DNA from 2 places in the Ureibacillus thermophilus genome. Region 1 is predicted to be linked to the other one. Evidence: riboswitches for the same ligand, from Rfam matches in the RefSeq annotation. Region 1 holds a riboswitch; the other holds the start of a gene.
The links. Region 1 has a riboswitch for thiamine pyrophosphate ahead of tenA (thiaminase II). Riboswitches for the same ligand answer to the same signal wherever they lie in the genome.

Region 1 (7,567 bases):
TCTGCGAACACCCACCTGGTGGAGTCGTGGTTTTAAAACTTTCTATAATATTACGGCAAGGCGGCTTATTTATCACAAACATGATGTTTGTAAAATGGCTCTCCGTTCAGGAGGGCTTTTTATTTTGAAGAAGCGGAGTGTCTGTTCCCCGCTTCCTTTTAAATTTTCGTTCTCTGATTTACGCTCCTATAAAACGCTGATAAATCCTTTTTGCCTTTTCTTTTTCCTTCGTCCCATGCACCAATGCCCTGCCATCTTGAAAAAGCACAATTTGAACATTTTCTGCTTGGAAGGAAATCAAGTAAGGATTGACTTTCAAGTTTTGAACGATTGGTTGAAGCCTTTTTGATATTTGCGCCAATGAAATTTGTTGTTTTTGTTGCGGCCGGATTTGCACAGTATTTCTGCCGCATAATACCGCTGTTTTCAATCCCGTTTCCATTGTCAAATAAGGATATGCAGGGTTATTTCCGCATGAAGGGCAATCGCTCTTTTTTAACTTTGAAATGTCGATAATTGAATGCTCCCTTCGCCATACATCAAAAGAAACCAATTGTTTGGACACTTCCCCGCTTACAAAGTATTTCAAAGCTTCAGCCGTTTGATAGGATGCAACCATTTGCACCGCAGGACTGATTACCCCAACGGTATCACAAGTCAAGCCCTCGGAGGGAATCGCTTGGAGCAAACAATGATAGCAAGGGGTTTTTTTCGGCAAGATGGAAACGCTCATTCCATAACTTCTTACAACCGCTCCATGAATCCAAGGAATGACGTATTTCATCGACACATCATTGATAAAAAACCTCGTTTCAAAATTATCCGTTCCATCTATGATGAGATTGACACCCTTCACAATCTCTTCCGCTCCAACAGAAAAGTCTCCAACAAGCCCTTCTATTTGAATAGTTGAATTGATCCTTTGTAAATGCTTCTGTGCAGCAACCGCTTTAGGCAGTTTACATTCCGCATCCTCTTCCGTATAAAGTTGCTGGCGGCCAAGATTCGTCCAATCGACGTAATCCCGGTCAATGATAGTGATTTTCCCGATGCCCGCCCGAGCCAGCATCTCAGCATTCGCACAACCTAACGCTCCCGCTCCAACAATAAGCACATGGCTTTTCAGCAACTTTTTCTGTCCTTCTTCACCGATTGGAGAAAATAAAAGTTGACGAGAATAGCGTTCCATTATGAATAGAGCATCCCTTCAAACGGACTAGAGGCAACTGCATAACGTTTTTTCGGAATTCTGCCAGCTTCGTATCCAAGTCTTCCTGCTTCGATGGCCAACTTCATAGCTTTTGCCATTTTCACCGGATCTTTTGCTCCAGACACGGCTGAATTTAACAAGATGCCATCTGCTCCCAACTCCATGGCCATCGCACAATCCGCTGGAGATCCGATTCCCGCATCGACAATGACAGGAATATTGGCATTCTCAATGATGAGAGAAAGATTCAACGGATTGATAATGCCTTGTCCGGAACCGATTGGAGATGCACCTGGCATGATGGCATGTACCCCCAATTCCTCCAGTTTTTTCGCCAAAACTACATCATCAGAAGTATAAGGAAGGACAATGAATCCTTCTTCCAATAACATTTCTGATGCTTTTAAAGTTTCAATCGGATCCGGAAGAAGGGTTTTATCATCCCCAATAACTTCCACTTTCACCATGTCACATAGTCCAGAAGCTTTGGCGAGCTTCGCAATCCTCACCGCTTCCTCCGCCGTTTTTGCCCCTGCAGTATTCGGCAGGAGGGTGTACTTTGAAAGATCAAGCATTTCCAAAAAATTTGGCAGAGATGGTTCATAAATATTCATTCTTCTTACGGCAAAAGTTAAAATCTCCGCTCCGGATGCTTCCACCGCTTCCCTTTGGATTTCAAAATTTGGAAATTTCCCTGTACCTAACAACAGTCTTGATTGAAAGATTTTATCTGCAATTTTTAACACGTTTATCCCCCTCCAACAAAATGCACGATTTCAATTTTGTCGCCGTCATTTACCGGTTGTTTGCTGTACTCTTCTTTCAAAATAATTTCACCGTTATGTTCAACAACGACAATGCGATTTAGCAATTGAAAAAACTTCAGCAAGTCTTCAATGCTTTTAACATTGCTCCCCACTTCCGTCTTCTGACCATTAATATAAAGCTGCAACTTCATCCCCCTTTGCAATCTATGTTTTTTAAAAAGGTTGCCGCTTCTTTCGGTTGATTCGCAGAAAAAATGTAAGACATTACTGCAATGCCCTGCACTTTTTTCTCCAGTACTTTTACCGCATTGTCCGGCGTAATTCCACCGATGGCAATCACAGGAATCTTCACTTGTTCAACGATTTCACCAAGCGCATCCGTTCCCCTTCCTGCCATCCCCTTTTTGCTGTCCGTTTCAAATATATGGCCAAAGAAACAGTAATCCGCTCCCGATTTTTCGGCATTTTTTGCTTTTTCAATGGAATGGATGCTAACCCCTACTTTCATATGGGGATAAGCCGTTTTTACCTTCTCTGCCGGAAGTCCATTTCCCGGAAGATGGACATTCGGAATTCCGGTAAGCAGAGCAATATCAAGCCTGTCATTAATGACAAGTTTTTCTTTCGGCACCCCTGCATTTAACAACTCCTCTATTAAAGCGACAATCTCACCGGGTGGTTTATTTTTTTCACGGATATGAATGTAATCTACAACCGGGGAAATGGATATAATAATTTCCTTCAGCTCTCGGCTTTCCTTCTTTCCATCCGTAATTGCGTGCAGTTCCACTCAAACTACTTCCCTTCTCCTTCGCAGAAGTTATAGTTGCACTTTTTCATCCGTCGGCCACATTTGTTGGTGGTAAGCCATATCCCAAAACATATACTCAAATCGAGTTGTATTTAAAAAGATTTCTTCCAGCCGCAGAAGTTCAGATTCCTGCTTTCCTTCCGCCAATTGATTGAGCAAATCAAGGTTCCATTGTGCGGACTGGCCAAATTCTTCTGAACTGTACATTTTTACCCAATCCCCATATAATTCGTGTTCTTTTGCCCCCGGAATTTTCGCCAGTTCACATCCAATTTCCCAATAACTCCAAGCACAAGCAAAGTGCGCAGCTGCCAGTTCTGCGATGGAACCGTTTTGGGCAACTGCCAGCATGTAGTGGGTGTAAGCAAGACTTACCGGAGACGGTTTTGCCTCTTCCAGCTCTTTTTCCGTTATGCCAAATCGGCTGGCATATTTCCTATGCAATGCCATTTCATGATTCATCGTGTAATAAAGCAGGTTGGCAAATACCGTCATCACTTCTAGATTTGGTGCCTTCACTGCACCTAACGCAAACAATTTAGAATAATCAATCAAGTACAGATAATCTTGTATCATGTAAAAACGGAACTTGTTAGAATCCAGTGTTCCTGCTCCCAACTCTTTCACAAATGGATGTTCATGGTTTTTTCTCCAAGTGGATTGGTATTTTTCAAAAATTCGATCTGTAAATTTCATCGTTTTCCCCCATCCTTTAGGTTCATAAAAAAAACCGCTTCATTAAAGAAGCGGCTCTAAAACTCGAAACACAATCAATACAAAAATAGACAAAACGAGTCCCAGCAACCACTTCCCTTCGCTAGCATTACCTAGTGCAGGTTCAAAGGGTTGAGGCAATGCCTCTCTCAGCTAATGAATTAGCACCCCTAGTGATTAGTTTAATGCTATATGTAATTACAATCATTGTTACATGAATACAGAAAATTTTCAATAGTATAAAATTATTAATGGGATAAGAGATTTATTCAAACACTTGCAACTTTTGTGTTAACCCTTGCTGCCTCAGCTATCATCGAAAAGTTTTTGCTCCCATTCGGCAAATTCTTTCAGGTTTTACAAGAATACTTGCAATAACAAAAAAGTTGCCCTAGCGAATTGCACGCTAAAGCAACTTTATTTTTTCTCCTGCTTCGTTTGTTTTTCCCATTGCACAAGATACGGATATGGGTCAAAAGCCCATTCGGTCCTTCCATTAAATTTATACATGCCGTAATGCAAATGAGGAGGAAATTTGCCGCTTGTCCCTTCTTTGCCATAACCGGAGCTTCCGACGCCGCCAAGAATTGTTCCTGGTTCTACAATATCGCCCACTTTTAAATCTTTATTGTAATAGGCTAAATGGGCATAGTAGTGATACGTGTTATGATGATCCCGAATACCTACTCGCCAACCGCCAAATTGATTCCAACCCATTACTTCTACAACACCATAGGAAGTAGATAATACAGGTGTTCCATACCCTGCAAAAATATCTGTTCCTTCATGGATTCGTCTTCCTCCCCATCCCCTGCTGGCACCCCAAGTCCCCTTATAGCTGTAGTTATAGCCGCGGACTGGGAGGGGAAAAATATGCTTATCCAGCTGAATCGTATTGAAATGTTTATAAAGTTCATTTATGGTCATGATTTGATTAATGATTTTTTCATTTTTGTAATATTCCCATAAAGCATTCTTAAAATCTTCTTCCGATGGACCAAATTTTTCTAAATAGGATACCATTGTGAATAGTACGTCTTGATCGTCGTTTCGATCTGCTTTTCCATCGCCATTGCCATCATGACCATTTCCCCCAAAATATTGAATGGTAAATGGGGAAGTATCTTCTACATTCGGGTTGAATTCGCCAACCCAAAATTCATGGGAAAATTGGATGGCAATGGCACTGTCCCTCTTCGGAATATCTTTTCGCACCTCTTGAATATTTCGCTCATATTGGTCCACTGCCGCCAATCGATGCCATGGAACAAAGGGCGTTTCATAGGTTTTGTATAAGTGCATTCGTTCCTGATATATATTTTCTTTATTTTCGCTTGCATTTACATAAACCGGGAAAATATATAGACATACAAACATCAAAGTTAAAGAAAAAATGATTTTTCGGATGAATACCAAACCCCCTTTCCTCCTTAGAATATCCCGTTTTTTTGAAACCATGAGTTTTTTATAAACGAAAAATGAAAGCTTACTTCTGATACTAAGTCCGGGTAAACTCCTTCGAAATCCTCTCAAAAACCAGAGTAATTCCGTTTGTTTTGTAGCAAATAGTATGTTATGATACCTTTTAATAGAAATTTTATTTGGGGGAATACTAGATGCAATCACTACAATCCGTAGAACAATTTCATGAACTCAAAAACAAAGAACGGGTGATCTTTGTCTTTTCAGCAGATTGGTGCAAAGACTGCGTTTTCATTAAACCTTTTCTTCCTGCTATCGAAGAAAAATACGCCCAATATACCTTTGTACAAGTAGACCGGGATGAATATATCGATTTATGTGGCGAACTGGATGTGTTCGGCATCCCAAGTTTTATTGCCTACAATAAAGGCGAAGAAATCGGCCGTTTTGTAAGCCGCGATCGTAAAACGCAAGAAGAAATCGAAAACTTTATTGAAGGACTAAAATAAACTGACATCTTTTGATAAACTTCGAATATTTTCGTTCATGTCGAATTCACGTTTTTTCAAGACCCTATCTCTTATCAAAGAGATTCGGGTCTCTTTTTCTTTACAAATGCAAACATTCGATCAACCTACTGAATAGGATAGTTAATAAGCATTATTAAAGGGAGTGGAACATTGTCAAAAAGGAAAGTAAATCCAAAAGATCCAAAGACAGTGCCAAAGTTTGTAACACCACTGTCAAAGCCTCCAGTTGTTACCCCAACACCTCACCCTGATTATCCGGCCAATTCCTATTTAGAAATTACTATGAAAGAAACGAAGCATCGATTTCACAGGGATTTTCCACTAACAACCGTATGGGGCTATAACGGTCTCTACCCTGGCCCAACTATTGAAGCGAGGAAAGATAAAAAAATTTATGTGAAATATGTAAATCGACTGCCAAAAAAACATTTTTTGCCCATTGATCGCTCTCTCCATGGTGTAGGAGATTCACCAGAAGTCCGTTCCGTTGTACATTTACATGGAGCCAATGTATTTTGGGAAAGCGATGGGCATCCGGAAGCCTGGTATACACAAAATTACGAATACACCGGCCCCAAATTCAGGAGAAAAGTCCATGAGTATACAAATCACCAGCCAGCTGCAACCCTTTGGTACCACGACCACACCATGGCCATGACAAGACTAAACGTATATGCAGGTTTAGCAGGTTTTTACATTATTCGCGATGCCTTGGAAGAACAATTAAATTTACCAAAAGGAGGTTATGAATATCCGCTTCTCCTTCAAGACAAATCTTTCAATGAAGATGGTTCACTTTTTTATCCAGACAAACCTCCGGAAGATTCGCCTTTCCCAACACCATTCATTCCTACCATTGTTCCGTTTTTCAATGGAGATTTAATGGTGGTAAACGGCAAAGTTTGGCCTTATTTAAATGTGGAGCCTAGAAAATATCGATTCCGCATTTTAAACGGCTCCAACAGCTCCACATACAACATCCAGTTAGAAAACAACGCGCCTTTTTATCTAATCGGTACGGATGGGGGATTTTTAGAAGCTCCTGTTGAGGTCACTTCCATTGAGTTAATGCCGGCAGAACGGGTGGATGTAATTGTCGATTTCGCCCCATTTAAAGGGCAAAAAATTAAATTATTGAACACATTGTTTAGTGAAGAAGAACCGAAAAGAGAGATTATGGAATTTCGTGTAACAAAGCCGCTCAAAGGAAAAGACACAAGCGAGATTCCAACAAGACTTGCAGAAGATATGGAACTGCATGAACATCTTGCCTCAACGACCCGAAAATTGCCTTTATCCACAGGCACTGACAAATACGGTCGAATTATGATGATGCTGGATGGCCGAATGTACCATGATCCATGTACAGAAAGCCCTTCATTAGACAGTATTGAGATTTGGGAGTTTATTAACACCACACCTATTTCCCACCCTATGCATATTCATTTAGTTCAATTCAAAATTCTAAATCGCCAGCCTTTTAATGTAGAAATGTACCAAGAAAGCGGCGGAAAAATTCTTGAATTCACCGGAAATCCAGAACCTCCCCGCGATTTCGAAAAAGGCTGGAAAGATACAGTGAAAGCTCCTAGCGGCATGGTTACAAGAGTCATAATGCACTGGAAAGAACATACGGGGAACTATATTTGGCACTGCCACTTGCTTGAACATGAAGACCACGATATGATGCGGCCAATTCGCATTACAGAAAACGCTTCTTCCGTTCATCATCAAGAAGAACATCACAACAATCATGAAATGAGATAATCCCATTTATTGCGGGCGGATGCATCATAAAATTCGAGATGCTCCGCCCTGTTTACTTTGTTCTTCGACAATGCTTCAACTTCAAAATCATCTACTGTTCAAGACCTAGAACGAAATAAAGCTGCAGGTTGTTGTTGCCCCTCTTCTTTTTGATTAAGATAAACATAAATCCATTATGCGGAGGGGGAACTCCTGTGAAAAAACTCATTTTAGTTGGCGTTCTTATTTTGCTAATGATTAGTTTAGTTTTTAATGTTCCCAATGGGTTTTTGTCCCAAGAACACCAAGTAAAAGTCACAGACAAAATCAAGACGATTGATTTAGATATTAAAGGTGTCGATTCAAC
Region 2 (7,567 bases), 380 kb from region 1:
TATCATGAAACAAAGTCAAAGATTCAAAAGTTGGAAGATGAATACAAAAACGCCAACGAAACCTATACAAATATTCATGAAATCTATGCGAAGGAAGAAGAAAAATGGCTGAATAACCAAGCGGCGATTCTTGCAGCAAACCTTAAGCCTGGAATGCCATGCCCGGTTTGCGGCAGCACGGAGCATTCCATCCAACATAAAGAAACGATAGAAATAATAGAACAGGATGAATTGAAAAAACTGAGAGCGGCTTTGGACGAAGCGCAGAAACATAAATTTGCTGTACAAGGTCAATTGGAATCAAAGCGTCAACAATTGAGCGAAATCGAAGAAATATTCATCACCTTAAATGCACCGATTGCTGAAGAAGAGAAATTCATTAATGAATTGCAAACCATTCAAAACAAGGTAAAAGTAGTGGAAGGACAAAAAGAAGAGCTCTCCTCCAGCAAAAAACACCTAAAAAGGCTGCAGGAAGCAAAAGAGCAGGTTGAGAAGCTTCAAAAGGAAAGTGCACAAAAATATAATGAAGTCCATGAAAAATATACGAAGGAAAAAACAATACTTGAGCAGCAAAAAAAATCCATTCCTGAAGAAATCCATGATCTTTCTCAATTGAAAACCGCATTGCAAGAAGCCATCCGTCTAAAAGGTCAGTTAAAAGAATCTTGGGAGCGGGCGCAAATTGCATATCAGGAAGCTTCTAAACAAATCGCAGCGGTTGAAGAAGCATTTAAACAAACAACGGAACAAGCAGACCATATTCAAAGAAAAGTTCAAAAGGTGAAAGAAGCTTTTCTATCTGCCCTTAAGGAAGCGCAATTTGCTTCAACGGAAGAATTTTTGCAGGCCCAGCTTTCGCCGCAAAAAATAGAATCATTGCAAAAGCAATATGAAGATTATTCAAAACAACTTCATTCATTGGAAACCCAAGTGAGGGAAGGGGAAGAAAAGCTGAAAGGCAAAGAAAAGGTGGACTTAACCGAAGCAGAAAGAGAGTTGAAAGTGCTTCAGTCCAATTATGAAAAAGCTCTGGACGCTTTAAATCATTCCAAAGCTTGTGAAAAGCATTGCATTGACTTTGCAGAAAAGTTGGAGCAAGTAGCAAGCGATATATTTCGGATGGAGGAGAAATCCAATCAAATCATCGACCTTTACAATTTGCTCCGTGGACAAAACAGCAAAAAAATTTCCTTTGAACGCTACGTGCAAATGGGTTATTTGGAGCTTATTACCGAAGCGAGCAATCTGCGCCTGAAAAACTTATCAAACGGCCAGTATTACTTGCAAGTTTCAGACCGGGTAGAATCTTATGGACGAGCAAGCGGGTTAGGATTGGATGTATATGATACGTATACTGGGCAAACAAGGGATGTCAAAACATTATCTGGCGGAGAGAAATTTAATGCCTCTTTAAGTTTGGCGCTCGGGATGGCAGATGTCATTCAAAGCTACCAAGGAAATGTCAATATTGAGACAATGTTTATCGATGAAGGATTTGGCTCCCTTGATGAAGAATCTTTAATGAAAGCAATCGACACGCTCATCGAACTTCAAAAATCCGGACGAATGATCGGGGTTATATCTCATGTGGAAGAGTTAAAATCTGCAATGCCTGCTGTTTTACACGTGGAAAAATTAAAAGAAGGCTATAGTAAAACAACCATTCTATTAAAATAATAAAGTGTTGAAATATTTTTATAATTTGATACAATGGCATTGTTCCCAACAGAATAGTTTAGGTGTACCACAAGGGGTGCTGATGAAGTCAGCTGAGAGTGTGCCGTATTGCACTAACCCTTTGAACCTGTAAGTTAGTACTTGCGTAGGGATGTGGGATAGAAACCGAAACAAATGCGTTCGGATCTGTCCGAACGCTTTTTTCTTTTCTATCCTTCTCTCGCGTTCCAGTAACGAAGAGAAAGGAGAATGTAGAATGAGAAATAAAAAATTATTATGGATGATTGAGATTGCTTTGTTTGCCGCCATTGGCTACGTGCTGGACCAAATCAAATTTTCCATTTGGGCGCAAGGCGGTTCTGTAAGTTTTGTGATGCTGCCCATTATTTTAATCGCTATTCGTTGGGGACTATCAGCTGGGCTTATTACAGGCTTGCTAGTTGGACTGCTAAATATGACGATTAATCCGTATATTGTCCATTGGGCGCAAGCTCTCCTAGATTATGTCTTTGCCTTTACCTTTGTTGGATTTGCCGCCATTGTAAGAAAGCAAGTATTAAATGGCGTAGCGACAAACCACAAAAAGAAAATTGCAATATATGTTGTCATCGGAACAATAGTGGGTGGACTATTACGCTATATTTGCCATATACTTGCAGGAGCTATTTTCTTTAAAGAATATGCAGGAGAGCAAAATGCTTGGATTTACTCCATCGTTTATAATGGCACATATATGCTTCCTGCCATTGTCATCACAGCTATCGCAGCGGCATTCATCTTTACAGCAAGCCCACGACTCATTAAAAGAGAAAATGAATAATCTCTGTCATTAGACAGTTTTACAATAAAAGATGAGGTTGGGACAAATCTAAAAAAACATCATTTTCTCCAAAGAGAAAATGATGTTTTTTTGATATGTTATTAAAATTGATTTCCTTTCCGGGGACGCTTTCCGCAGGCCCGCCTCTGAGTCATTCCTTCGCTCCTCGTGGTCTCGAGAGGGCTCGTCGCAGGAAAGCTTTGCATTTACTTCCTTGAACTTGCTCCGCTTTGCGACTAAGCGTGCGAGACAGGAACTTGCCCCGTCACTTCAATCAATTTTTCGTTATATCAATTTTTTATCAAAACTATTTCAACTGCCCCTTTAATTTTTTGTTTATGTCCCAGCCTCTTTTCATTTTTTGTTGAGGATTTTCCAATGATCTCAACAATTTCTCTGCTGATATTGTGTAAAATAATCAAGGAATTCCCGAATGATTGATAGAATATGATATATTATAAAATGAAATTGTATAGAAGAAAGGATCTTTTACATGATTGTCAAAACACAAGAAGAATTAGAAGCATTAAAAAAAATCGGCCGCATTTGCGCTGAGATTCGCGATGCAATGAAAGCGGCAACAAAACCAGGAATCACAACGAAAGAATTAGATGAAATTGCCGGCCGTATGTTTAAAGAGGCAGGTGCCCTTTCAGCTCCTAAAGGGGAATACGATTTCCCTGGCTATACATGTATCAGTGTCAATCATGAAGTCGCCCACGGTATTCCTGGAAATAAAGTGATTAAAGAAGGTGACTTAGTCAACATTGATGTTTCTGGTTCTCTAAATGGCTATTTTGCTGATACGGGCATTTCTTTTGTAGTCGGAGAAGGCTATGAAGAAAAAGAAAAACTTTGCCGTGTAGCGAAATCTGCTTTTGATCGGGCTATGACGAAAGTAAAAGCCGGTTCAAGATTAAACCAAATCGGAAAAGCGGTTGAAAGGGAAGCAAAAGAAAACGGATTAAAAGTCATTATGAATTTAACAGGGCATGGGGTAGGACGTTCTTTGCATGAAGATCCTCAACACATTCTTAATTATTATGACGCTTGGGATAAAACGATTATGAAAGAGGGAATGGTCCTTGCGGTAGAACCATTCATTTCCGAAAGAGCTGATCATATTATTGAATCAGGAGATGGATGGACATTCATTACTCCAGACAAATCTCTTGTTGCCCAAATTGAACATACGATTGTTGTAACGAAAGACAAACCAATTATTTTAACGCAGCTGGATGAGGAAGCATAAATAAAAAATCCTGTACGTTTAAGAACGTGCAGGATTTTTTTTCATAAATAATATTCCAACGATTAATACACCGCTCAAGAAAAGGGAGGAAGTAGTTACTAATAATTCATCAAAACCATTTGAGATGGCTATGCCGATAAAACACCAAACAAATACAAGCGGATAGGCAATATCGAAATGATGGTAGCGCAAGTGCAATGCTACTAATGTGGCAAAGGTTAAGATAATCACGACCCATAAAGCATTGCTTAAACCGAAGCCATGCCATTCATGATATAAAAGCAAATAACAGACATTAATCATAAAAATAAAAGTTGTCCATCCGAAATAAATAGCGATAGGAATTCTCTTTTTTAAATACTCCCCTTCCATTGGATACGTAAGATATAATGCAAATAAGAGCAAGAGTTGTAGTAAAATGGAAATAGAGGAATGAAGCAACGCTCCGTTATTCCATAGATAAATGGAAAGGATTTGAAATACCATAATTAAAAAAAAGAGAATGGTTTGAATTGGTGAAATAAAAGTTATTGATTTGAGATTTTTGGAATAATTGATAGCCCAAAGAAATAAAACAATAAAAAGGAAAAACCAAAAAATATATACATATGATGCCGGCGATATCAATAATGGCAGGCGATTAATCATTTCAATCGTGGGTTTACCTTTTATTGGCAGCCAAAAAGAATATAATGTAAATATGGCTGAGACTATCAAGCTGCCAAAAACAACAATCATTCGACCCATGTTTCGCACTCCTTTCCATAAAATTATATACGTTCTAAAATGATTGAACAACTTTAACTAAATCAATTCCTTTTATTTGTTAAATTTTCATAAGAAAGAAGAGAGGGCTTATGAAAAAAATAGAAGATTTGGACTTAAGTTTGAAATTGGAGAAAAAAGAATATAAGAAAAGATTAAAAAAATTGCAATTTGATATTCTGAATATTCAACAATTTTTATATCAAAATAAAATCGGTTTAATTATAGTCTTTGAAGGAATGGATGCGGCAGGAAAAGGTGGAGCCATCAAACGTTTAACCTGTCGTCTTGACCCAAGAGGATTTGTTGTACATCCCATTTCAGCGCCTCAACCCCATGAAAATAGATATCATTATATGCATCGTTTTTGGAGAAAACTTCCGCAGTACGGACAAATCGCTATTTTCGACCGCTCATGGTATGGACGGGTATTGGTGGAGAGAATTGAAGGCTTTGCCAAAAAAGAAGAATGGTCGAGAGCCTATGCAGAAATTAATCAATTTGAAAAACTGTTGACGGATGATGATTATATCATTATCAAATTTTGGCTACATATTGATAAGAATGAGCAATTGGAGCGCTTTAAGGAACGGGAAACGAATCCATTTAAAATGTGGAAACTGACAGAGGAAGATTGGCGAAATCGAAAAAAATTCGATCAATATGTAGAAGCAGCAAATGAAATGTTCGAACAAACCGATACATCGAATGCCCCATGGGTGCTGATACCTGGAAATGATAAATTATACGCACGCATCAAAGTATTGGAGGAAATTATTCAGCATGTAGAAAAAGAAGTTCAACGCCGCGGCAAAAAAATTAAAAGCTATACGAAAAAATAATCATTTTGTAGTTTCGTATGGCTATTTACAATAGATAATAATAGATTTAACTATAAGCTCCTTATCACTTAAATAATGAAAGAAAGGCATAGGTATAATGAGGATGAGGAAGTTTCTAAAAGTTTTTCAAAAGAAAGGTGATCGAGTGATTCGAATCGAAAGCGACAGGCTGCATCTGCGCACTTTTGTGGAAAAAGACGCAAAAGATTTAGCGAAACTGATGCAGAAAAATAAATATTTTTGGGCCACATATGAGCCGCTGCATGATGCAGCATTTTACACGGAAGAAGCACAATATCGGAAAATTTTAGAAGGCATCCATTTACAGCGTTCCAATCGTGAATATTCTTTTGGGATTTTTACAAAGGATGAGCAACAATTAATCGGCCATATTTCTCTATATGCAATTAAAAGACTGCCATACAGCAGCGCATTTATTGGCTACTCTATTGATGAACAATTTACTAGGCAAGGGATTGCTACGGAAGCGGTGAAGGAAGTTGTACAGTTTGGTTTTAATGTATTAAACTTGCACCGAATCGAAGCATACGTATCACCCAAAAACATCGCATCAATTAAAGTTTTAGAGAAATCAAATTTTAAAAGGGAAGGGCTGCTGAGAGAACTATTATATATTAATGGTTCTTGGGAAGACCATTATATCTATGCTCTTTTACAGGGAGAATATTTTTGAAGTTAAAATATTTCATTTTTTAAATCCATTGGTAACGGCAGTTATAATGGATTTTTTTTTTTTGCATTGATTAATAAAAAAATCCACCCGCTTAAGCAGATGGATGAAACGTCAATTATTCAGATTGCTGTTTAAGATATTCATGTCCATTTGTCAATAAATCGAGTTTTCCGGTTTCTGGATGCATGATTAAACCATGCACAGGTGTACTTTTTGGAAAGAGTGGGTGGTTGCGTATGATATCGACACTATTTAAAACGTTCTTTTCAACGTCTCCAAATCCACGAAGCCATTCAACTAAATCGATTCCTGAATATTTAATGGATTTAATAATTTCTTGACTGACGCCTCTTTGTTTCATATGTTCAATCATATGATGCGGGTCCACTCTGCTCATGCCGCAGTCGTGGTGTCCGATTACATAGACTTCATCAGCTTGCAATTCATACACAGCTACTAAAATACTGCGCATAATACCGCCGAATGGATGGGCAACCATAGCGCCGGCGCTTTTAATAATTTTGGCGTCGCCGTTTCGTAGATTCATTGCTTTTGGCAACAACTCAATTAAGCGAGTATCCATGCATGTTAAAATCACAATTTTTTTATTTGGAAATTTATCTGTGATATATGGAACATATTGTTTTTGTTCTACAAACTCTTTGTTAAAACGCAAAATTTCATTCAATGATGCCATTATAAATCCCCTTTCTTTTGTACCTCTGATTATAAACAAAAAAAGGTTAGAAACAACAGAATTATTAGAATATTAATAAATATAGCTAAAAGTTATAAAAAAAACCGACAAAACTAGCTTTCCCTGTTTTGTCGGTTTTTTAAATCAAATATTCTAATCAGTTTTTTGGATCGACTTTAATTGAATCAGAAGAATCTAAGCCTTTGCGCAAATAATGGATGAAAATTGCAATTGAAACAAGAAGAAGACCAAGCATACCAGTTACAGTTGATAAAAATAAGCCCATGATTAGACTCCTTTCTTAAAACAATTATAATCAAATTCATTATACTATAACTATAAGAAAATTTTAAAGGTTTTACGAGAAAAATAACATTAGTGGTTTTAGGAAACATCCCCAACCTTTAAAATTATTAGGTTTAATTTCATAAAAAATATATTATAATTAATATCTTTTTATTACTATATAACTATATCGATAGAAAGTTATAAAAGCAGAAAAACTTATCCGCCTGCATCTAGGATGAAATGATTATTATAGTTAACTGATGAAAAGAGACTTTAAAAAATAATGGAAAATGACGAAATAAATAGTAGTGGAAGATTTGGAGGTACAGTTATGGACATAGCTACATTAATAGGTTTGATTTTAGGGATTATTGCGGTATTTGTTGGGATGGTGCTAAAAGGCGCCCCATTAAGCATCCTTATTAACCCTGCAGCGTTTTTAATTATTATTGTGGGAACCGTTGCATCTGTCGTAATTGGATTCCCAAAAGATGAATTAAAAAGAATACCGAAATTACTTAAAATCATC

Region 2: linked by a shared signal. The riboswitch ahead of thiT (energy-coupled thiamine transporter ThiT) and the one ahead of tenA (thiaminase II) in region 1 are both predicted to bind thiamine pyrophosphate.

What each region holds. Positions count from the first base shown of each region.
Region 1 covers NZ_CP036528.1:314,774-322,340, forward strand. The annotation lists RNA gene ssrS (6S RNA) at 1-71, shown strand, start outside; gene DKZ56_RS01440 (ThiF family adenylyltransferase) at 179-1,189, opposite strand; gene DKZ56_RS01445 (thiazole synthase) at 1,189-1,956, opposite strand; gene thiS (sulfur carrier protein ThiS) at 1,959-2,162, opposite strand; gene tenI (thiazole tautomerase TenI) at 2,165-2,767, opposite strand; gene tenA (thiaminase II) at 2,798-3,484, opposite strand; TPP riboswitch at 3,581-3,684, opposite strand; gene DKZ56_RS01465 (M23 family metallopeptidase) at 3,920-4,879, opposite strand; gene DKZ56_RS01470 (thioredoxin family protein) at 5,119-5,433, shown strand; gene DKZ56_RS01475 (multicopper oxidase family protein) at 5,605-7,221, shown strand; gene DKZ56_RS01480 (DUF4097 family beta strand repeat-containing protein) at 7,416-7,567, shown strand, end outside.
Region 2 covers NZ_CP036528.1:2,947,853-2,955,419, reverse strand. The annotation lists gene DKZ56_RS14975 (AAA family ATPase) at 1-1,680, shown strand, start outside; TPP riboswitch at 1,743-1,849, shown strand; gene thiT (energy-coupled thiamine transporter ThiT) at 1,937-2,500, shown strand; gene map (type I methionyl aminopeptidase) at 2,994-3,752, shown strand; gene DKZ56_RS14960 (TspO-related membrane protein) at 3,771-4,499, opposite strand; gene DKZ56_RS14955 (polyphosphate kinase 2 family protein) at 4,610-5,359, shown strand; gene DKZ56_RS14950 (GNAT family N-acetyltransferase) at 5,463-6,053, shown strand; gene DKZ56_RS14945 (beta-class carbonic anhydrase) at 6,169-6,750, opposite strand; gene DKZ56_RS15790 (hypothetical protein) at 6,908-7,036, opposite strand; gene motA (flagellar motor stator protein MotA) at 7,370-7,567, shown strand, end outside.